3 regions of the Rhizobium sp. PAMB 3182 genome follow, and region 1 is predicted to be linked to each of the others. Evidence: riboswitches for the same ligand, from Rfam matches in the RefSeq annotation. Region 1 holds a riboswitch; each other region holds the start of a gene.
What was found. A riboswitch is a leader RNA that binds a small molecule or an ion and turns the genes downstream of it on or off. The one in region 1 is predicted to bind cobalamin.
Positions count from the first base shown of each region.

Region 2: linked by a shared signal. The riboswitch ahead of ACU5AZ_RS05260 (energy-coupling factor ABC transporter permease) and the one ahead of ACU5AZ_RS18865 (CbtB domain-containing protein) in region 1 are both predicted to bind cobalamin.
Region 3: linked by a shared signal. The riboswitch ahead of ACU5AZ_RS06020 (aromatic ring-hydroxylating oxygenase subunit alpha) and the one ahead of ACU5AZ_RS18865 (CbtB domain-containing protein) in region 1 are both predicted to bind cobalamin.

Region 1 covers NZ_CM128607.1:3,932,921-3,940,422, reverse strand. Annotated here, with positions in the region: gene cobW (cobalamin biosynthesis protein CobW) at 1-665, opposite strand, end outside; gene cobU (bifunctional adenosylcobinamide kinase/adenosylcobinamide-phosphate guanylyltransferase) at 670-1,197, opposite strand; gene ACU5AZ_RS18870 (CbtA family protein) at 1,194-1,946, opposite strand; gene ACU5AZ_RS18865 (CbtB domain-containing protein) at 1,965-2,138, opposite strand; cobalamin riboswitch at 2,189-2,558, opposite strand; gene speB (agmatinase) at 2,713-3,678, shown strand; gene ACU5AZ_RS18855 (cobyric acid synthase) at 3,897-5,357, opposite strand; gene ACU5AZ_RS18850 (ABC transporter substrate-binding protein) at 6,027-7,025, shown strand; gene ACU5AZ_RS18845 (ABC transporter permease) at 7,114-7,502, shown strand, end outside.
Region 2 covers NZ_CM128607.1:1,025,245-1,032,746, forward strand. Annotated here, with positions in the region: gene cysN (sulfate adenylyltransferase subunit CysN) at 1-853, shown strand, start outside; gene ACU5AZ_RS05250 (PilZ domain-containing protein) at 1,183-1,443, opposite strand; gene ACU5AZ_RS05255 (NAD(P)/FAD-dependent oxidoreductase) at 1,604-2,821, opposite strand; gene ACU5AZ_RS05260 (energy-coupling factor ABC transporter permease) at 3,004-3,684, opposite strand; cobalamin riboswitch at 3,733-3,954, opposite strand; gene ACU5AZ_RS05265 (hypothetical protein) at 4,068-4,466, shown strand; gene ACU5AZ_RS05270 (helix-turn-helix domain-containing protein) at 4,561-5,265, shown strand; gene ACU5AZ_RS05275 (copper chaperone PCu(A)C) at 5,319-5,855, shown strand; gene ACU5AZ_RS05280 (glycosyltransferase family 4 protein) at 6,096-7,247, shown strand; gene ACU5AZ_RS05285 (hypothetical protein) at 7,261-7,502, shown strand, end outside.
Region 3 covers NZ_CM128607.1:1,185,450-1,192,951, forward strand. Annotated here, with positions in the region: gene ACU5AZ_RS06015 (2Fe-2S iron-sulfur cluster-binding protein) at 1-595, opposite strand, end outside; gene ACU5AZ_RS06020 (aromatic ring-hydroxylating oxygenase subunit alpha) at 595-1,839, opposite strand; cobalamin riboswitch at 1,948-2,145, opposite strand; gene ACU5AZ_RS06025 (DUF6656 family protein) at 2,322-2,978, shown strand; gene ACU5AZ_RS06030 (L-threonylcarbamoyladenylate synthase) at 3,073-4,080, shown strand; gene ACU5AZ_RS06035 (FAD-binding oxidoreductase) at 4,070-5,503, shown strand; gene ACU5AZ_RS06040 (DUF1217 domain-containing protein) at 5,500-7,502, opposite strand, start outside.

The DNA.
Region 1 (7,502 bases):
ACGGCAGACGGCACCTCACCGCCGCGCGCCTCCACCATCTTCGGCTTGCGCGAAATCGCATTGGTCACCGTCTCGCGCACCATGGCGATACCGGCGGCGTCGAGCAGATCGGCCTTGTTGAGGATGATCAGGTCGGCGGCTGTCAGCTGGTCCTCGAACAGTTCTTCCAGCGGGCTCTCGTGGTCCAGGTTGTCGTCCTGCACGCGCAGCGCATCGACCTTGTCGTGATCGTCGGCAAAGCGGCCGGCGGCGACCGCCGCGCTGTCAACCACGGTCACGACGCCGTCGACGGTCACCTGCGTCTTGATGTCCGGCCAGTTGAAGGCGGCGACCAGCGGCTGCGGCAGCGCCAGGCCGGAAGTCTCGATGACGATATGATCGGGGCGGTTCTCGCGCTCCAGAAGCTTCGTCATCGCCGGAATGAAATCGTCGGCGACGGTGCAGCAGATGCAACCATTGTTGAGCTCGACGATATCGTCCTCGGTGCAGTTTTCCGCGCCGCAGCCCTTCAGCACCTCGCCATCGACGCCGAGATCGCCGAATTCGTTGATGATCAGCGCGATCTTCCGACCATCGGCGTTCATCAGCATGTTGCGGATCATCGTCGTCTTGCCGGCGCCGAGAAAGCCGGTGATCACCGTTGCCGGGATTTTTTCCTTCATCATGATCCTAACCCTTCATTTTCAGCGGCAATCCCGCCGCGATAAAATAGACTTCTGCCGCTGTCTCCGCGGCCATCTGGTGGAGCCTGCCGGCGTGATCGCGAAAGGCCCGCGCCATGGCGTTCTCCGGCACGATGCCGAGGCCGACCTCGTTCGACACCAGGATGATCCGGCCCCTTGCCTGCGGCAGGTAATCGGCGAGCGAGCGCGAGGCCGCTTCGACGTCCATATCCGCCATCATCAGGTTCGAGACCCAGAGCGTCAGGCAATCGACGAGAATAACACGCCCCGGATCATCGACCGAGCGCAGACAACCGATGAGATCGACCGGCTCCTCATGCGTCGTCCAGCCGTCACCGGCTCGCTCCTGCTTGTGGCGCGCGATGCGGTCACGCATCTCGTCGTCATAGGCTTGGCCCGTCGCCAGGTAATGCCGGTCGAGGCCGGACTGTCGGGCAAGCCCCTCGGCGAACCGCGACTTGCCCGAACGGGCGCCGCCCAGCACCAGGACGGCGCCGGGCGGTGTCGTCGTCATGCGGCAGCTCCCGCGATCTTGCGGTTGGCAAGCCCCATCAGCAGACCGAGCACCAGCCAGAAGACCAGCGTCGTCGCCAATGCTGCGACAGCGAACTCGGCGGCGAGGATCGCCGGGACGTTGCTGTCGATGCTGTCGGGTTGCGGCGCGCCCCAGAGATGCGGCGCGGCAATCAGCACGAGGCCGAGAACCTTGGCCCAGGCCTCTTCACGCAGGGCCAGAAGCCAGATGCCGGCACCAGACAGTACCACCGCACTCAGCCACCAGATCTGGCGGGCGTCGAGATCGGCGGCCGGAAAGCCCGGCAGTTCCGGCGGCAGGCCGAGAGACGGCAGCAGGTGAACGGCCAGCCAGGCGCAGGCGCCCCAGAAGATGCCGTTCGCAAGCGTGATGTCGCGGCCGGAGACAAGACTGATGCCGGCAAGCAGCAAGGCAAAACCGGCACCGGCCACGAGGTTGGCCATCAGCGTTCCGCCAAAGCGGCTGACGCCGAAGAGCATGCCGCTCTCGTCGTGGCCATCGTCTTCCGCACCATGCGCGAAAGCTGGAGACGGCAGGAAAAGCGATCCGGCGAGTTCGCCGAATGTAGAGTTTTCAGCCTTGGCGGAATGCTCGTGCTCGGGCGCTCCGCCTTCATATTCCTCTGCGTGAAGAATAAGAGGCACGACTTTGACCTGCTGCGCGACGGTCATCACACCACCGGCAACAAGCCCGGCCACCAGAGCGGCCAGGAGATATTTGACAATCATGACAGGTGACCTTCGTCCTTAGTGGCAGGGAAAGCCATAGGAGTGGCGCACGTCATGGGCAGTATCGTGCAGAACCGCCGAATGCGCGAGACCGACGCCGAACACCAGGAACGCGCCGAGAAGGAGCGCAATGAAACCGGCCTTCTGACGGTCGGAAACCGAGAGGGTAGAAGAAGATGCGATCGTAGCCATGACAACCTCCGTGCTGGCATACTGGAGGAGCCTCCTCCGAGGTTTGGGCGAATGCCCGGCACGATATGGCAGGTCTCCTGGCTCGCGGTTTCAGGCATTTCTGCCAGCAGGTCTCCCTCGCCTTCCCGGAGTTTGATGGCAGATCGCGAAAGGCGGACGATTCGTAGACAATAGAGGCGTCCAACCCCGGTTCACGCGACTGCCACTCCAGTGGCTTTTTCCGCCGAAGGCTTTCCTGCCCGCCTGCCGATAGCGCAGACAGCCGGCAGTGCGGCCCTTCGAAGGAATGGAAGACCCTCGCCACTCTACAGTCGCGGGGTCGGCTGCGATTGGAACGCCCTGCTTGGGTCCGTCCCGTCACATTCCCTTTTGATCCCGATTGGCGATTGCCGTTCGGGAACCATCCGTAATTGCAGATGATTATGGATTCCCTTGCCGCCTGTCAATTGCGTGGAAGCGACAGAGACTGTTCTCTGACCGCGGATTGAAGGAAAGCCTCAAATCCCGCTTGCCCGACCGCCAAACCGGTGCAACCTTCCCTGTGGGAAGACCCCAAGACCGCAAAGGACCGCGCATGACGCAAAACAGTTACGACTCCGGACGGTTGAACCTGCCCTTCGTTGGCATTTCCACCTTCGGCAAGCGTCCCTACGAGCCGGACTGGTCGAAGATCGAAGCCGATGTCGCCGTCATGGGCGCGCCATTCGATTTCGGGACGCAGTGGCGGGCCGGCGCCCGGTTCGGACCGCGGGCGATCCGCGAGGCTTCGACCCTGTTTTCCTTTGGTCATGCCGGCGCATACGATCACGACGACGGCGTCACCTATCTCGACGACGTGACGATCGTCGACATCGGCGATGCGGACATCATCCACACCAATACCGAGATGAGCCACGCCAACATCGAGAAGGGCGTGCGCGCCATCCTCGCCGCCGGCGCGCTGCCGGTCGTGCTGGGTGGCGATCATTCGATCAACATCCCCTGCATCAATGCCTTTTCCGATCAGGGGCCGATCCATGTCGTGCAGATCGATGCCCATCTCGACTTCGTCGACGAGCGGCATGGCGTGCGCAACGGTCACGGCAACCCGATGCGCCGCGCGGCCGAAAAGGACTACGTCACCGGCCTCTCGCAGATCGGCATCCGCAACGTGTCCTCGACCGCGAAGGAAGGATACGAGACGGCGATCTCGATGGGATCGGACATCATCACCGTGCGCGGCGCGCGCAGGCTCGGGACCGAGGCGCTGCTTGAGCGAATTCCGGCTGGCATGAACTATTATCTGACGATCGACATCGACGGTTTCGACCCGTCGATTGCGCCCGGCACCGGCACGCCAAGCCATGGCGGCTTCCTCTACTACGAGGTGCTCGACATCATCGCCGGCCTCGCCGAACGCGGCAACGTCGTCGGCATCGACCTCGTCGAGGTCGCCCCCGACTACGACCACACCGGCACCACGGCAATCCTGGCGGCGCAGGTCTTGTTGAACACGATCGGGCGGATCTTTCATTTCCGGAAGTTGAGGGCGGGCACCTGAGGGGTATCGCCAAGGTCCAAACACCCCCTCTCTTGGAATTTCTAACACTTAGCTGACGCTAAGATGTTGAAATTCCATTCTCCCCCGCCAAGGGGGAGATGGGAGCCAGCGGCGCTATCAGCACTTCATCTCTCCCCTTGCGGGAGAGGATACAAAATCATGATCTTAGCTTCAGCTAAGTCATAGATTTTGTTGGTGAGGGGGTATTTCAGGCGACGTCACCCAACCCGCATCACCCCATCGAGCCAGTCCTTGTCCAGGACCGCCTCCAGCTCCGCCGCCACCTCGTCGAGCGCCGCGTCGACGCTCGACGCATAGTTCGTGCGTTCGCCCGAAAGCCCGAAGCTCGACAACAGGCCGGCGCGGTAGGCGTCGCTGGAAAAGAGGCCATGCAGATAGGTACCCATCACCTTGCCGTCCGCCGACATGGCGCCATCCGGCCGGCCATCGATCGTCACCGGCACCCGGGCGCAGTCCGGTCCCTTCGTTTCCCCCAGGTGGATCTCGTAACCTGCGAGTGGCGCCTCATACTCCGTCGACCAGGCCGATGAATTGCGCACGGTCTTTTCGGGCGCCATGACCGTTTCGACGTCGAGAAGGCCGAGGCCCGGCGCCGCGCGCACGTCTCCCTCGATTCCGTCCGGATCGAAAACCATTGTCCCCAGCATCTGGTAGCCGCCGCAAATGCCGATCACCCGGCCGCCACGGCGATGGTGGCGCACGATATCTGCGTCCCAGCCCTGCGCGCGAAAATCGGCAAGGTCACCGATTGTCGACTTCGAACCGGGAATGACGACCAGGCCCGCGTCGTCGGGAATGCGTTCGCCCGGCCTGACGAAGACCAGCTCGACGTCGTCTTCCGCCGCCAGCGGGTCGAGATCGTCGAAATTGGCGATGCGCGAGAGAACCGGCACGGCCACCTTCAGCGCCCCCGTGCCGCGCCGCGCCAGCCGCTCCAGCACGACCGAATCCTCTGCCGGAAGGCGTGCCGCCGCCTTAAGCCACGGGACGACGCCGAAGCACGGCCAGCCGGTAAATTCACCGATCGCGGTAATACCGTCACCGAAGAGTGACACATCACCGCGAAACTTGTTTATGATATATCCGGCGATCGTCGCCCGGTCTTCCGCCGGAAGGATCGCATGCGAACCGACCAGCGAGGCGATCACCCCGCCCCGGTCGATATCGCCGACCAGCACCACCGGAACGTTCGCCCGCGTCGCAAACCCCATATTGGCGATGTCGCCGGCCCTGAGGTTGATTTCCGCAGGCGAACCAGCCCCCTCGACGATGACGAGGTCGGCCCCTTCGCCGGTAATCCGGAAGCTCTCCATAACCGCATCAAGCAACTGCGGCTTCAGCCGCTGGTAATCGCGCCCTTTCGCCTGGCCGAACACGCGGCCCTGCAGGATGATCTGGCTGCCGATATCCGATTGCGGCTTCAGGAGCACCGGGTTCATGTGCACGGAAGACGGCACGCGCGCTGCCATCGCCTGCAGCCATTGCGCACGGCCGATCTCGCCGCCGTCATCGGAAACGGCGGCGTTGTTGGACATGTTCTGCGGCTTGAACGGACGGACCTTCAGGCCCCGGTTGGCGGCAATCCGGCAGAGGCCCGCGACAAGGACCGTCTTGCCGACGTCCGATCCCGTTCCCTGCAGCATGATCGCTTTCGCCATGGTCGCTTCATCCCTCCGTCAAAGGCTGAAAGGGATAAAGCGATCGCGGGCAATTGCAATTGCCCAATGCGTAAAAGATGAAGGGAGGAGCGACATGGCCGGGCCAGAAAAGCCAAGGCCGCGCAATCCCCAAAGGGGACGCGCGGCTCTTCGGCAACAGTGACGGCACGTACTTCAAAACTAAAGCCGTTCAATCTCCGGTACGCAATACCCGATCCGGAGACTTGGAGCGGTTTGAGCCGCTGAAATGGAGTTATATCGGCAGTTCGTTACCGGAGCGTTAGCGGCGAATTGCCAAAAACCCCATATGACAATTTAAAGGTCCCATTCGCACCAGAATTGATACAAGTATATGTTTTTAAATGAATTTTATTTTTCAGTGACAAAACGACATGCGACGGACCCGGCCCGTGGTCAGTCAAGGCAGGCCATCGCGGTTGATTTATCGCCCACATGACCTACCCTACGTATTGAGCAGGTCGAAAATGCGCCTTGGGAACGGGCGCGCGACCATTTTCCGGCGTCCTTTTCGCCATCTTTCACCGTCTTCGCCGACCGATCGGACGCGGGCACGTGAACGTAAGAATTTGCCCCAAGGGTCGGGAGGCATGCAGTGGCCCCCATGACCGATAAAGACGAGCTGCAGGAGGTTGGAGGCCCCCAATGACGATGAAGACAATCATCACCGCCGCCGCATTTGCCGGCGCGGCATGCGCCCTGTCAGGAACGGCGAAGGCTGCCGAATGCGGCGATGTCTCGATTGCCGAAATGAACTGGGCGTCGGCGGGCGTCGCCGCCAATATCGACAAGATCATCCTCGACAAGGGCTACGGCTGCAACGTCACGCTGGTCACCGGCGACACCATCCCGACATTTACCTCGATGAACGAAAAGGCCGAACCGGACGTCGCGCCGGAAATGTGGGTGAACTCCGTCCGCATTCCGCTCGCCGAAGCCGCCAAGGAAGGCAGGCTGATCCAGCTGTCGCAGATCCTGTCGGACGGCGGTGTGGAAGGCTGGTGGGTGCCGAAATACTTTGCCGACGCCCATCCCGACATCAAGACCGTCAAGGACGCGCTGAACCACCCGGAACTCTTCCCGGCGCCCGAAGACCCGTCGCGCGGCGCCGTCTTCAACTGTCCGTCGGGCTGGGGTTGCCAGATCAACAATGTCAACCTCTTCAAGGCCTTCAAGGGCGAGGAACACGGCTTCGACCTGGTCGACACCGGCTCGGCGGCCGGCCTTGACGGCTCGATCGCCAATGCGTTCGAAAACCAGAAGCCGTGGTTCGGCTACTACTGGGCGCCGACCGCCATCCTCGGCAAGTACGACATGGTTCGCCTGAGCTTCGACGTCGACTTCGACAAGCAGGCCTGGGACAATTGCATCACCGTCGTCGATTGCGCCGATCCGCAGCCCAACACCTATCCCGTCTCCGACGTCTATACGCTCGTCACCAAAAATTTCGCCGAAAAGGCCGGCGTCGCCATGGAGTACATGAAGAAGCGCAAGTGGGCCAACGAGACGGTCAACAAGGTGCTCGCCTGGCAGGCCGACAAGCAGGCCTCCAACGAGGATGCCGCTTACCACTTCCTGGAAACCTATCCGGATGTCTGGAAGGCCTGGGTGGAGCCCGATGTCGCCGAAAAGGTGAAGGCGGCCCTCTGAGGCCCTGACGAACGACAGTCACCATATCCTGCGGGCCGGAGACCCTTCTCCGGCCCGTTGGCAATGAAGAAGACAAGAGGGCACGACATTGGCACTGCAATGCACCTTGTTGCCGGACCTGTTCTGCAATTTCCCCGAAATCGACGGCAGCACCATGCGCACGGTCAAGCGCACTATCGACACCGGCTTCAAGGCGCTGGTGCGCCAGTATGGTGACGCGATCGACAACGCCATGCAGCCGCTGCAATGGTTTCTCAACTGGTTCCAGAAGCTGCTCGTCGACACGCCCTGGATCGTCGTCATCGCGGTCGTGCTGGCAATCGTCTTCATCGCCTCGCGCAGCTGGAAGATTACGCTCGGCACAGCACTCTCCATGCTGGCCATCGGCGCCGTCGGGCTCTGGGAAGACACGATGGTCACGCTGGCCATGGTCACCGTCTGCACCCTGCTCTCGATCGTCGTCGGAATTCCCATCGG
Region 2 (7,502 bases), 1.3 Mb from region 1:
GAACGTCGTCTATGACGGCAAGGCGTCCATGCCGTGGTATGACGGCCCGACGCTCGCCGAAACGCTGGAACTCGCCACCGTCCGCTCCGCGCAGACCGTCGGCTTCCGCCTGCCGGTGCAGCGCGTGTCGCGTCCGGGCGAAAGCTTCCGTGGCTATCAGGGCACGGTCGCCGGCGGCGCGGTCAAGCCGGGCGACAGCGTCGCCATCCTGCCGTCGGGCATGATCGCCAACGTCAAGCAGATCGTCACCTTCGACCTCGTGCGCAACGCCGCCGTTGCCGGCGATGCCATCACGCTCGTCCTCGACCGGCAGGTCGACGTCGCGCGCGGCGACATGATCGTTTCGCTCGACAGCCAGCCGCAGACGGGCCTTTCCTTCGACGCGCAGATCGTCGCGCTGCAGCCGGACGGCATCCAGCCCGGCAAGCGCTACTGGCTGAAGTCCGGTTCGCGCCGCCAGCGCGTGCAGGTCCAGCCGGTCAGCCGCCTGGACCTGAAGTCCGGCAAGTGGGAGCAGACCGACGAAGCCTTCACGATGAATGCCATTGGCAAGGTGCACCTCTCCTTCGACGAGGCGGCGATCTTCGACCCCTACGAGCAGAACCGCTTCACGGGCGCCTTCATCCTGATCGACCCGGACACCAACAATACGGTGGCCGGCGGCATGATCACGGCCAAGCGTTCGGACCTTTCCGGCATCAATGCCGCGGATGCCCGCGTGCTGCTGTCGCTGCCGACCGATCTCGCCGACCAGCTGATGGCGACCGAGATTTTCGCCAACCGCCGCGACGAGGCCGAAATCCGCCGCGTCAGCGCCGGCAAGGCGGCCGAAATTCTCGACAAGCTCGACTGAGCGAAATCGCCTCCCAAGCATGAAGAAAACCCCGCAGACATCATGTCTGCGGGGTTTTCATTTCAGGAACAGAATCTGCCGGGGCGGAGGGGGGGCGACATGGCAGATCCGCTTCCTGACGGGGACCTTTATCAATCCGCGTCTCTCCTAGAAGAAGAAATACCAAATCAGCAGAACGACCACGAAGGGCACGCCCAAGAGCCAAAGTATTAAAGCGCGGATCACGTTGTTTCCTTTCCCGTTCTCTTTCGAGTTCGGTGGGAAAACGCGCCGATCGGCCGTTGGTTCCTTGCTTGACGATATTTTTTAGGAAAAATTGCGAGGCGATCTCAGGAGACGAATGCGACGCCGATTTCCTTCAGCTTGCGCCACTTGATCTCGCAGGCATGCCGGGTGTCGTCGGATAAGACGAGTTCGAACGTCTCGGGGATCTGCATTGCGTTTTCGACGAGCAGCTTGGCGCCCGTCGCCGACATGTTGCGCACCGTGCAGTTGATGGTGCTGTATTCGTGATTGAAAACGATGCGTCCCGCCTTGAGCGACCGCATGCGGTGCTCCCTGCGTCTTTCTTCTGTGTTCCCGCTTTCCATTTGCCCGTTCCTGACGTCATGTCATTGAATGCCAATGATTTAAGTCTCGATACCTTAAAGATCTGCAAACAGGGGCTGCATGGTTTTAACGATACCCGCATTTGCCGCAAAATGACGGGGTCAAAGTCGCAAATCGGGACACAAGACGCGGGCCGAGGCCTCAGCCCAGCAATGCCTTCAGGTCCGAGGCCGGATCGGCGAGCACGGTCTTGTCCGGGTTGATGCCGCTCTCCAGCATCTTCTTGCCGGTCACATAAGCCTTGGCATCGTTGATCGCGTCGACGGCGATCAGGCGTCCATCGCGGAAATACCAGACGGAAGCGGCGCCTTCCCGCTGGCCGGGGCGCAGCAGGGTTTCGTCGTAGCCCCTGTTGAAGCCGGCGATCTGCAACTTGACGTCGTACTGGTCCGACCAGAACCATGGTTTCGGGTCGTATGCCGCATCGCCGCCGGCCATGACGGCAGCGGCGGCCTCGGCCTGGTCGACGGCGTTCTGGACGCTTTCGAGCCGGATCTCCTCGCCCTGCCATGGAAAGACCACGCAGTCGCCCATGGCGTAGATGGAGGGATCGGAGGTCCGGCAGTGCGCATCCACGACGATCCCGTTGGCGACGGCGAGGCCAGCCATCGCGGCGGCGCGATCGTTGGGCGTGACGCCGATGCCGACGACGACGAGATCGACGGGAATGGTGGAGCCGTCCGAGAGTTCGGCGCCGGTTACCTTGCCGTCCTCGCCGATCAGGCGATGCAGGCCGGTTTCCTCGCGAATGACGACGCCGTGGCTTTCGTGGACGGCGCGCATGATGTCGGCGGTTTCCTTCGCCGCGACGCGCTTGAGGATGCGGTCCGCCATTTCGATGACGGTGACCTCGAGGCCGAGCTTGCGGGCGACGGCTGCCGCCTCCAGGCCGATATAGCCACCGCCGATGACGAGCAGACGGCGGCCGGGCGTCATCGCCTCGGCAAGCCGGTCGCAATCATCCTTGTCGCGTACGGTGAAGACGCCGGCGAGCTCGCCGCCGATCGCTTCCGGCAGCTTGCGCGGCGTGGCGCCGGTGGCAAGCGCCAGCGTCTCGTATTCGACCTGCGTGCCGTCCTGCATTCGGACGGTCTTCGCGGCCCGGTCGATTTCCTCGACCCAGGCAGACAGGCGGATGTCGACGTTGTTGTCGGCGAACCAGCTTTCCGGCCGGAACAGCAGGCGGTCGAAGCTCATCTCGCCGAGAAGGTATTTCTTGGACAGCGGCGGGCGTTGGTAGGGAAGGCTCGCCTCGGCGCCGAGGATCGTGATCGGACGTTCGTCCTTCAGGGCCCTCAACTTGGCTGCCAGCGCGAAGCCCGCCTGCCCTGCCCCGACGATCACCAGCCTGCCAGCCATGGCACCCTCCACATATCGTTAGTATAGAAACGAGTTTACTAAAATGAAGGTCTAGCGCATCGCCGCCCGAACGCCAAGGGGCCGGCCATCAAACGCGCGTGTCTCTGGCGTGAAGCCCGGGCCTTCGAAGAGGGAAAGGCGCAGCCCACAGACCGCGCCCTTCCGGTTTCGTTCGACCGCGATCAGCCGGCCTGATGCAGGCGACGCGCGAAAAGCGGGCCGCGGCTTGCCTTGTCGAAGGACTTGGCGGCGGCAAGCACGGCGAGGTCGATCAGCGGCTCGATGAGCACGACGCTCATATAGGCGATGCCGAACGAACCGACGGCGGCAAGGTTCTGAGCACCGAAGCCCTGGCCGTAGAGCGCCCAGAAGGCGACCCAGGCAACGATGCCGCCCTGATAGGTGGTCGAAAGCGCCAGCGCCTGCTTGTAGGTCACGTCGACATAGGCCGTGCGGGCCGGAATGATGCGGCGTGCCACCGCGCCGATCGCCCAGAGCGGCACGAGCAACGTGGTGACGTTGATGCCGTATTGCGGCAGGTCGAGGGGCGCGAAGAAGACGCCCTGGATCAAGAGCCCCAGCGCCAGGCCGATCGCCGCCGGCCCCGCCCCGAACATCAACAGCAGCGTCGAGCCGAGGATCAGGTGCACCTCGGAAACGCCGACAGCATGATGCGGAAGGACCTGGAAGAAGGAAAAGACCAGCGCGGTCGTGACCGTGCTGCGCATGGTAAGCGCTGCGACGCCGCCATCGTGACGGACGGTGTCGACCGCCATCTTGAGGCCAAGCCCGAGGGCTCCGGCTGCCGTTGCGTAGGAAAGAACGATCTTGGCGCCGTCGACGACGCCGGGTTCGATATGCATGTTGACTCCTTTCCGCGCCCACCGCGCGGCAAGTGATGAGAATGGGCGAAATGCCCGGCGATGATGGCAGGTCTCCTGGCTCGCGGGTCTTCATTCGGCCTGCCTTCCCGACTTCTCTTCAAAGCCAGTGGCATCAAGGCGTCATTCGCCGCTCACAGTTGCGGGGGCAGCCATGGTCTCGGTCCCTGATGGGTACGCCTCACCATGTTCCCTTTTCATCCGCCGTCCCGGTTTCGGGGATATGGCGGAACCATCGCCGTCAGTCGTAGAGCAGGGATTTTTCCGATTCAACTCTCGACAGGCAGAAATGCACGCCCAAATTGCCGCATTGTCATTTCGAAGGCCGGGTGATATTCGATGCCCGTCTTTCGAGTGGGGCATCGATGAAACGGCGGATCGGGACGATCAGGAACCTGTTGCACATTCTGTGTGCGCTGGCCGTGTTCGCCATCGGCTTCGCGCATAAATCCCCCGTACTTGCCTCTCAGATACCCGCCTCGGAACTGGCCGCCTATGCGCTGCCGGACGGCACCATTCCGTTCATCTGCGACAGCGCCCTCGACGACGAGGCCGGTGGCAAGAAGCATGTGCACGACCATGGCTGCGAGGCGTGCCGCATCAGCGCCGGATCAATGCTCGTGGTCCCGCCCTCCGTCGGCGGTCCGCAGGTCCGTATAAGCGGAACCGAGCGGCTGCCCGCCTATCGGGAAGCCTTCTACCGCCAGCTTTTCCCGCCCAACGCATCACCGCGCGCCCCTCCCCTTTCCGGCATTTCTGTCTGAACCGCAGCCGCCTTGGCGCGGCCGCTTTCACAGTTCGCGCCGGACTTCCGTCTCCTGACGGCTTCTGCCGGCGCCCATGCCGGATCGACACATCATGTTACAGAGGATCACCGCGGACCCGAACGCGTCCGCCCGATCGGCGAACGGGCCGCAAAGGCCGCTTGTCGCCGTATACTCACAAACATTCAACCGCTTCGAAGCCGGGTCAGCGATCACCATCGAGCGCAAGGGACGACGGGCACTCCTCGTCATCCGCGAGGGATGCGTGGCGCTGCACCAGACCCTGCAGGACGGACGCCGCCAGATACTCGACATTCTCGGCCCCGGCCGCGTGTTCGGAAAGGGCGTGACGGACCAGCTCGGCTGTCACGCCGAGGCGCTCGCCTTCACCCGGATCGAGACCATCGCCGAAGATGGACGCGACGGCGGCGGCCAGGCCAGGGCGCTCGTGGAGTTCACGCAAAGGCTGCAGGACCACATCACCCTGCTCGGCCGCCGGACGGCGCAGGAGCGGGTCGCCCTGGCGATCCTCGATCTCGCCGGTCAGTTCGGACGCCGCGGCCACGGCGCCCGTCCCTCCGGCGGCAGTTTTCGCCTCTACCTCAAGCGGGTTGACCTCGCCGACTGGCTCGGCCTGACGCTGGAAACCGTCAGCCGCAACCTGAACGGCTTCAAGCGCGCCGGGCTCATCGATTTCTCCACCCCGGAACTCGTGACCATCAAAGACCGCAAGCGGATCGCCGCCATCGCCGGCGCGATCGACGACGAGGCTGCGCCGCGAAGGCAGCCCCTCACCTGACCAATCACGCTTTCAGCCAATTCAACCCAACACATCCAGGAAAAGGAAACACTATGCAAACCACGACAATCCGTCTGCTCACGCTTATCGTCACGCTCATGACGGCGCCGCTGGCCTGGGGGCACGAGTTCAAGGTCGGAGATCTCGAGATCATCCATCCCAACTCGCGCGCCATGATCCCCGGCGCCAAGGTTGGCGGCGGCTATCTGAAGATCATCAATCACGGCAGCACGGACGACCGGCTGGTGGCGATCAAGTCCGACCGGTCAGACAACGTGCAGATGCATGAGATGTCGGTCGAAAACAACGTCATGAAGATGCGCGAGCTGCCGGACGGCATCGCCATCCCGGCCGGCAAGACCGTCGAGCTGAAGAAGGGCGGCCTGCATGTGATGTTCATGGATGTCAAAAAGCCGTTCAAGGAGGGCGACATGGTCAAGGCGACGCTGGTCTTCGAAAAGGCCGGCTCCGTCGACGTCGAGTTCGCAGTCGGCAATGCCAGCGGCAACGATGGCGGCGACATGAAGGGCATGGATATGAAGTCGATGGACGGCATGAACCACGACGCCATGCCGAAGATGGGCAACTAAGCCTCGATAATTCCTTCGGAAACGACGGCCGCCGAATGGATAGGCGGCTGTCGCACCCGTCAGTTCCTAACGAAAATTTAATGTCCGGAAGCGCCGCCCTCCCATTCACATCCTTTAAATTTAGTTTATGATATCAACGTGTTCCGGGATGAAACATCCCAAAACGGGACATACTGTGCTGCGTCTTACACCTTAATCGACCTCCGGCGCTTTTTGGGACGGTTTGTCTTGGAGTTGGGCATGGAATTTGAGGTCGCACAGATCATTCAGGAATTCAGTACTGTCGGCGGCGTGGAACGCGTCGCCTGGGACCTTGCTCTTGCGCTCGGCCGCCTCGGCCAACCCAATTCCGTCGTCTGCTCAACCTATGCCAATGACACGCCGTCAAGCGTGAAGATAAGGCCGCTGGTGCGCTGGCTTTCCCGCGTCCCCAAACGCGGCGCCATGAAATATGTCGGCCGGATGATCGTCGTGCCGATCTTTGCCATTGCCTCGAAGTTCGCCGAATTAGCCAAGGACAACTCGATCATCATCAGCCACGGTGACAGTCTCGTCGGCGATATCGTCGTCATTCACGCCGTCAACGCCGAAAGCCTGAGAGAAAAGCGGCGCGCCGGGCAAGTGGCGTGGCTCTTCAACCCGCTGCACGCCTGGGTGGCGGTGCGCGACCGCATCATGATCGGCGGCCTGCGCTTCAAGCGCTATGTCGCGGTTTCGGAGCGCGTGAAGCAGGAACTGATCGCGCACTACAATGTGCCGGAAGCGCGCATCAAGGTCATTCCCAACGGCGTCGACCTGTCCCGTTTCAATCCGAACATGGGCAACCGCGAGACCATGCGGGCCGAATTCGGAATACCGGCGGACGCACGGCTTCTGCTCTTCGTGGGCCATGAATACAACAGAAAGGGCCTCGCCTTCGTCATCTCGGCGATGGAGAAGATGACGGATAGCAATCTGTGGCTGCTCGTGGTCGGCTCGGAAAACGGCGACTCCTACAGAGACATGGCCGTTCGCACGGCGGCGCGGATCGTCTTTGCAGGCGAGCGCCGCGACATGGAGATGATCTACCCCATCGCCGACGCCTTCGTGCTGCCTACCGCCTACGAGACCTTCTCGCTAGTGTGCATGGAAGCCATGGCATCCGGCGTGCCGATCTTCGCCACCCGCGTCGGCGGGATCGAGAACTATCTTGCCGACGGCGTCAACGGCTACGCCATCGAGCGGAATGCCGAAGACATCGCCGCCAAGCTGACAATGGCCTTTTCGGCACCCGAAGGTCTTGCCCCCCTGAAAAAAGGTGCAATCGCCACTTCGCTCAGATACAATTGGGACGAGGTCGGAAAGCAGTACATCTCCCTGGCCGAAGAGATCGCGAGCGAGAAATGGCACTGACGTCAGGGCAGGCATGGCAGGCATAGGCGGGAAGCGATCCTGGCGCTGCCTTTCCGCGCTCGCCTTGCTGCTGATGCCGACGCTTGCATTCGGCGACGATGCGACCCTGAGATGGCGGACGGGCGGCGGCAACCTCGTTACCCACCTGACCGGCCCCCCGAGCGCAACCCTGTACCAGGCCCTTGAAGGCGTCGGCGCACGTCTCGGCCGCATGAATTCCTATGGCTGGCGCGATCTTCAACGCAATCCGATACC
Region 3 (7,502 bases), 1.4 Mb from region 1:
AACGCTCCAGCTGCTCGACGATCAGGCCGAGCGAGAAGTTCGGCATGTAGCGCGCCTTGTACTCCAGCTCCGAGCGGAAGATGATGTCGTTCGGCGAACGGGCACAGTGGATGAAGGCGATGTCGCTGTCCGGTTCGCGGTCGCCGAGGTCGCGGGTCATCGACATCATCGGCGTGATGCCGGAACCGGCCGAGATGAACAGGTACTTCTCGCCCGGATGACGGACATAGGAGAAATCCCCGCGCGGGCCGTGCGCCTTGATCTTCATACCCGGATAGAGGCTTTCCTGCATCCAGCGGGTGCCGATGCTGTCCTTCTGCGCCTTGACCGTGACGGCCAGCATGAAGGGCCGCGAGGGGCTGGACGACAGCGTGTAGGTGCGCAGCACCGGTTCCGGTCCGACCGGCAGTTCCAGCGTGACGAACTGGCCGGGCAGATAGCGGAACCAGCGGTTCTCCTTGTCCGCCCGGAAGGTGAAGGTCATCGTGTCCGGCGCCTCCGGCGTCCAGCCGACGCATTCCAGCATGTCTTCCTTGTCGCTCCAGGGGAGCATTTCGTCGACATGCTTGAAGGGAGCTTTCTTCACGCTGCTCATTACGCGACAACCGACAGCTTGGTCTGATCGCCCTGCAGGCGGTCGATCATGAAGTTGGTGTACCACTCGACGAACTGCATGACGCCGCCTTCATGGTCGGGCGAATACGGACCCGGCTCATAGGCCGGCGAACGGATGCCGAAGGCGTTTTCCTCGACGATGCGGCGGTCCTGGTCGTTGGTCTCGTTCCAGACGTGGGTCAATTCCTCGAGGTCGTAGTCGACGCCCTCGACGGCATCCTTGTTCACCAGCCACTTGGTCGTGACCATGGTCTCTTCCGGACCGAGCGGCAGCACGCGGAAGGAGATCGCGTGATCGCCCAGCATGTGGTTCCAGGTGGTCGGATAATGGAAGAGCAGCATGGTGCCGATGTTGCCGACGGTGACGTCGGAGGACAGCGGCTTCTTCACTGCAGGCTTGCCGGACATGGTGTAGCTGACGGCGCCTTCGATCAACGGCATGCGGGCGGCGCGGAACTGGCCGCTGTCATGCATCTTGAACTGGCTCGGCAGGCCGGCGTCCTCGCAATGCTTCCAGTGGGCAGCGATGACAGGATCATCGCCCGCGCCCTGCGTGCCGGTAACCGACGGGGCTTCCGGGTATGTGCGGCAGAGCTCCGGATGGTTGCCGGCGCAGTGGTAGCATTCGCGGTTGTTTTCCCAGACGAGCTTCCAGTTGCCCTTCTCGATGATGGTCGACTGGTGGGCGATCTTGGCTTCCTTGAGACGGTGCGGCCCGACATAGGCATCGACCATTGCGCGGACGGGTTCAAAGTCGGGAGCGACCTTGGCGAGACAGACGAAGATGTAGCCGGCCACCGTTTCGCAATGCATTTTCTTCAGCGAAAACTGCGACTTGTCGAAGTCGTCACCCATCTGCCGGGCAAACAGCAGCGAGCCGTCGAGTTCGTAGGTCCACTGGTGGTACGGGCAGACAAGCTTGGCGGAGGCGCCGCGCTCGGTGTTGCAGACGCGCGAACCGCGGTGACGGCAGGAATTGTGCAGGGCGCGGATGACACCGTCGCGGCCACGCACGACGACGACCGGATAATCGCCGACCTGAACGGTGAAGAAATTGCCTGCCTTCGGGATTTCGCAGTCATGGCCGATGAAGAGCCAGTCGCGATACCAGATCGTTTCCATATCCAGCTTGAAATAATCCGGATCGGTGTAGAAGGCCTGCTCCAGGCTGAAGCCTTCGCGACGGTTGTTCAATTGCCGCAGCACAGTGTTACGAATATCCATGACCCATCCTCATGCGCCAAAAAAATCAGTGATGCAGACAACCGACAGGTCACGGCCGGCTGGGAGCACCGACAGTTGGAGACCCCGGCCGGTTGCTGCGGCCAAGTTTCAAAATCCATGCTTCAGGCTGGTTTCCGGGCTGAAGAGCCTCCCGTCGCTGCGGGAACTGGCCGTTCCGGACCATGCCGGTGGTTCTTGCGCCAGTTTCAAGCTCTTATACCGTTGCTAGGCAGCGCCGGATTTTCACCGGCTTTCCCAATTTTCCGCCCTCCCTAGCAGGGCGAGACCTTGAGCCTGAACACACTATAGTTGGGAACCGACGTCGCAGACACGCTGCCAGCGACACGCGACACGACAATTGACGACACGCAAGAACGTCGCAGACGGGACAGGCAAGCGGTCGAGGACGGCTCTTAACCGGCGGTTAACCACGTTTTGCGACGATGATGGACCATAGCGGAGCCCTGCACGTGTCCGAAGCCATGAAGACCAGATATTACCAGGCGGCGGAGAAAAAGCCGAAGCTTCCCGGACAGGCGGTTCACTCCGAATTCCTGCGCACCGGCCGCATCGTGCGCAGCAAGGAAAACTGGCTGGAAGAGGAACGGCGCTACCTCACCTACGAGGAGGTCGCCCAGCGCACGGGCAAGATGCTGATGTCCGCCGGCGAACGGACCCATGAACGGTTGAACCGGTTTCACAAGTCGATCCAGTTTCCGAAGATTATCTTTCACCGCACGTTCGAGCAGAGCCCGCATCTCGGCTATTGTCACATCACAGCCGCGCGGACGAACCATCCGCGCTTCAACGAGGTCATCTGGGCGTTCTACATCGCCAACTTCTTCTCCGAAATCGGCGGCACCGACGCCTTCTTCGGACGTCTGAACCTCAAATATCCGCGCATGTACTTCGCCGTGGCCGTCAACCAGAACCAGCCGGTCCCCGCAGAAAGGCCGGCGCAGACCAAGCCACGGACGGCGATGGCACAGCTGCCGGCGCCGCCACGCCTGCAGATCGACCGCAGCATCAACAATGGCGGCATCCTCTTCCAGACGCACGAGAAGAAGGAAGCGGTCAAGAACGTGCTCCTGCTCGGCGCCCGCGACGAAGCGCTGAGGCGAATCATTCAGGCGCTCTGACGCACCCGGTACCCCTACCCTGCTCCGATCGGACGCAGTTGAACACCCGGCCGTTCCGGGCTAAGGACATGCGCATTCCGAAGACCGGTGAGCCATGGCCCGCATTATCGACATCACCCGAAATCCCGACGAGGCGATTGCCGCGGCCCTGCCTCTGCTGGAGGCCGGTCGGCCGATCGCCATGCCAACCGAAACGGTCTACGGGCTGGCTGCGGATGCGACAAACCCAGCGGCCGTCACCGCCATATACGAGACCAAGGGCAGGCCGCGCTTCAATCCGCTGATCTGCCACATGGCCGACAAGGCGATGGCGGAACGCTATGCGACCTTCGACCCCGTTTCGGCGCAACTGGCGGACGCCTTCTGGCCCGGGCCGTTGACGCTCATCCTGCCACTGAAGGAAGGCTCCGGCGTCCATCCCCTCGCAACCGCCGGGCTGGAGACTGTCGGCGTGCGAGTCCCACGCGGTTTTTCCGCCTCGCTGATCAAGGCCTTCGACCGTCCGCTCGCAGCCCCCTCGGCCAACACGTCCGGCAAGATCAGCCCGACGACCGCCGCCCATGTGGACGAGGATCTCGGCGAGAGGATCGATCTCATCCTCGACGGCGGCCCCGCGAAGGTCGGGCTGGAATCGACCATCGTCAAGGTGGACGGCGATGTCATCCGGCTCTTGCGTCCGGGCGGCATCAGCGCCGAGGACATTTCCAAGGCGACCGGCCTCGAGGTCGTGCGCCATGACGGCACGAATGCCGAAATCGAAGCGCCGGGCATGCTGCTTTCCCATTATGCGCCGGGCGCCTCCATGCGGCTGATGGCAGACATGCTGCTGCCGGGCGAAGCGCTGCTGACCTTTGGCGGCAAGCGCCTGCCCGGCATCGAATATGCGCTCGGCATCTTCGACTTGAGCCCGTCCGGCGATCTTGCCGAGGCGGCGGCGAGCCTGTTCGGAATGATGAAGGAAGCGGACGCGACGGGCGCGAAGACGATTGCGGTCACCGCCATCCCCGGCCACGGGCTCGGCGAAGCCATCAATGACCGCCTGGCACGCGCCGCCGCGCCGCGCACGCCCGAAACCACAGGAAAGACGCAGGATGACCAGTGAGCCCCTTTCGCCCGCGCTCCTGAGCCGCTTTGCGGCCATCGTCGGCGAGCGCCATGCAATCACCGAGGCTTCGGACATCAAGCCGTTCGTGACCGAAGATCGCGGCCTCTATTTCCGCAAGTCGCCGCTGGTGCTGCTGCCGGGCTCCATCGATGAGGTCTCGCAGATCCTGGCGCTCGCCACGGAAACGGGAACGCCGATCGTGCCGCAAGGCGGCAATACCGGGCATGTCGGCGGCCAGGTGCCGGCGACCGACGGGCGCGAGGTCATCCTGTCCTTGAAGCGCATGAACCGCATCCGCGATATCGATCCGGTGGCCAACGTGGTCGTTGCCGATGCGGGCGTCGTGCTCGACGACCTGCATGCCGCGGCGACAAAGGTCGATCGCCTGTTCCCGCTGTCGCTCGGCTCGCAGGGCAGCTGCCAGATCGGCGGCAACCTTTCCACCAATGCCGGCGGCACGGCCGTGCTCGCTTACGGCAATATGCGCAATCTCTGCCTCGGCCTCGAGGTGGTGCTGCCGACCGGCGAGATCTGGAACGGTCTACGGCGGCTCAAGAAGGACAATACCGGCTACGACCTTCGCGATCTCTTCATCGGCGCGGAGGGCACGCTCGGCATCATCACCGGTGCCGTGCTCCGGCTCTTCCCGCGCCCGCTCGGCCATCAGGTCGCGCTTGCGGGGCTGAACTCGGTGGAAGACGCGCTTCGCCTGTTCGAGATCGCTGGCGGCGTCTGCGGCGCCGCCCTGACCGGCTTCGAGCTGATGCCGCGCATCGCCGTCGAGTTTGCGGTCAGGCATATTCCCGGCGTCCGCGATCCGCTGGCATCGAGCCACAAATGGTACGCGCTGATCGACGTGTCCACCTCCGACACCAGCGAAGCGGCGACCCGCATGATGGAAGCGCTCCTTGAAAAGGGTCTCGAAGGCGGGCTGGTCGAGGACGCGGTGATCGCGAGTTCGGAGGCGCAGGGCCAGGCGCTCTGGCACATGCGCGAGAGCCTTTCTCCGGCGCAAAAGCCGGAAGGCGGCTCGATCAAGCACGACGTGTCGGTTCCGGTTTCCGCGATCCCGGCCTTCATGCACGAGGCGGACGAGAAGGTTCTGGAGATGATCCCCGGCGCGCGCATCTGCGGCTTCGGCCACATCGGCGACGGCAATATCCACTACAACATATCCCAGCCGGTCGGCGCCGACCGCGATGCCTTCCTTGCCCGCTGGGACGAGGTCAACGACGCCGTGCATGCCATCGTGCTGAAATATGGCGGTTCGATTTCCGCCGAGCATGGCATCGGCCAGTTGAAGCGCGACAAGCTCGCCGCGGTCCGGTCCGAGATCGAGATGGACCTGATGCGGCGCATCAAGCGCGCCTTCGACCCGGCCGGCATCATGAACCCCGGCAAGGTCGTCAGGGTCGACTAGCCGCCGGTATTGAGCTGCGCGAGCGACAGCAGCGTATCCGCGCTGATCGAGCCGCCCGACCCGGAGAGAATCGAGACGGCGGCATTCGATGAGCCGTCGTCGTTCTGCAGGTCGTACATGGCGATGAAGCGCTGGACGAACTTGCGGACCTCGTCCGGATCATCGAGATCTTCCAGATTCATTGTCTTCTTCACCAGTGCCGCCTGCTTGTCGATGTCCATCGAGCTGATTTCGGAGGGCAGATTGTAGGCGGTGCGGAAGACTTCCAGAAGCGCGCTGTCGCCGAGGATGTCGTAGGCCGAGGTAACCGTCGGCGCCATGCGTTCGAAATAGAGCGCCAGGCGTACGCCGGCATTGTCATCGCCCTGCTCCTCCTCCAGCGACTGGTGCAGATAGAGATCCTGCGTTTCCTTCACCGCGCCACGCTGCTGAATCGTACCGAGCGTTTCCCGGGTCAGCTGACCGTTCTGATCGAAATTGAACGAGGCGACGATTTCGGCGAAGCGTTCATTGCTCTGCTGGTTGACGAAGCTTTTCGGATCATCCAGGTCGGAGGCGAACATTTTCTCAAGATCCTCGGTGCTGACCGACTCGGGATCGATACCATTCGCCTCCAGCAGGAAGTCCACCAGCCGGCTGTCGGACAACAGCTCCTTTGCGCTGGTGATCTTGGTGATGTTCTCCTGGTAGTATGTCGATTCCGCCTCGGCCTCCTTCTTGATCTGGTCCTTTTCCTCGGCATCCGCGAACTTCGTCTTGGCGACGATATAGTCCTTGGCCGTGCTGGTGATCGACGCTTCCGATTGCGCCAGCAGCGGCGCCGTTGCATCGCCCTCGCTGTCAAAGTTGAAGTCCCGGGCGAGCTTGACGAAGCGGTCGTCCTTGGCCTTGTTGGCAAAGCTCGCCGGATCGGACAGGTCGCTCGTCAGGATCTTGCGCAGCTCGCTGTCGCTGATCTCGTCTTCGCCGATGCCATAGGCCTTCAGCACCATGTCGTGGATTTTCTTGTTGCTGATCAGCTCGTCGGCGGACTCCAGGCGCTTCATGTTGGTGGAATAATAATCCGTCAGGTCGGCTAGGGTTGCCTGATCCTCGTCGTCATAGGCCGTCATGTATTTGTTCATGATCGCCTTGATGTTGTCGTCGGTCTGGGCGGTTTCGCCGCTGGCGACCGAGCCGTCCGTCTGAAAATTGAACATCTGGGCGATCTGGACGTATTTTGCCCCGCCAAAGGTCTGGGCGTAGTTGTTCGGATCCGAGAGATCGCTGGTGACGATGTTGGCGAAGGTCGACTTCAAGGTGAACTGGTCGAGCCCGAGGGCCGTCTTCACGATGCCGAAAAGACGCGAATCCGAAGTCAGCTCGTCGACCGACGTGATGTTCTTGATCTGCTCCTCGAAATATTCCTTGTTCATCTCGGCGGCTGCCGGGATCGTGTAGGACGGCACGTTGAAGGTATAGGCCTGGACGACGGTGTGCTGCTGCTCTTCGGTCTGCACGGAGGAGCCGGTCATGTTGCCGCTGGCGTCGAAGGAGAAGGCCGCAGCCATTGCCTTGAAATTCGATTTGCCGGTCTTGTTGGCAACGCTCTCAGTGTCGCTCAGATCGCTGGTCAGAATGGAGCGCAGATAGTCGTTGGAATAGTAATCCTTCTGGATATCGAAGGCGTCGAGCACATAGTTCTTCAGCCGCGCATTGCCCAGGAGATCGTCCACCGAACTGATGCGGGTGATCGTATCCTTGTAATAGGCCGTCTCATCGGCAACGGACGTAGCCTCGTCGGCAAGCGACTGCTTGTAGAGGCCGATCGTGTCCTCTTCCTGGGCATCCGACTGGACGTCGGCGGTATCCGGGGTGAAATTGAAGGAGGCGGCGAAGTTGCGGTAGCGGTCGTCGCTGAGCTTGTTGGCGTAGCTGTTCTCGTCGGAAAGGTCGCTCTCCAGGACCTTCTCCATGAAGGCCTTGGCGTAGGTCATATCCTCCAGGCCATGGGCTTTCA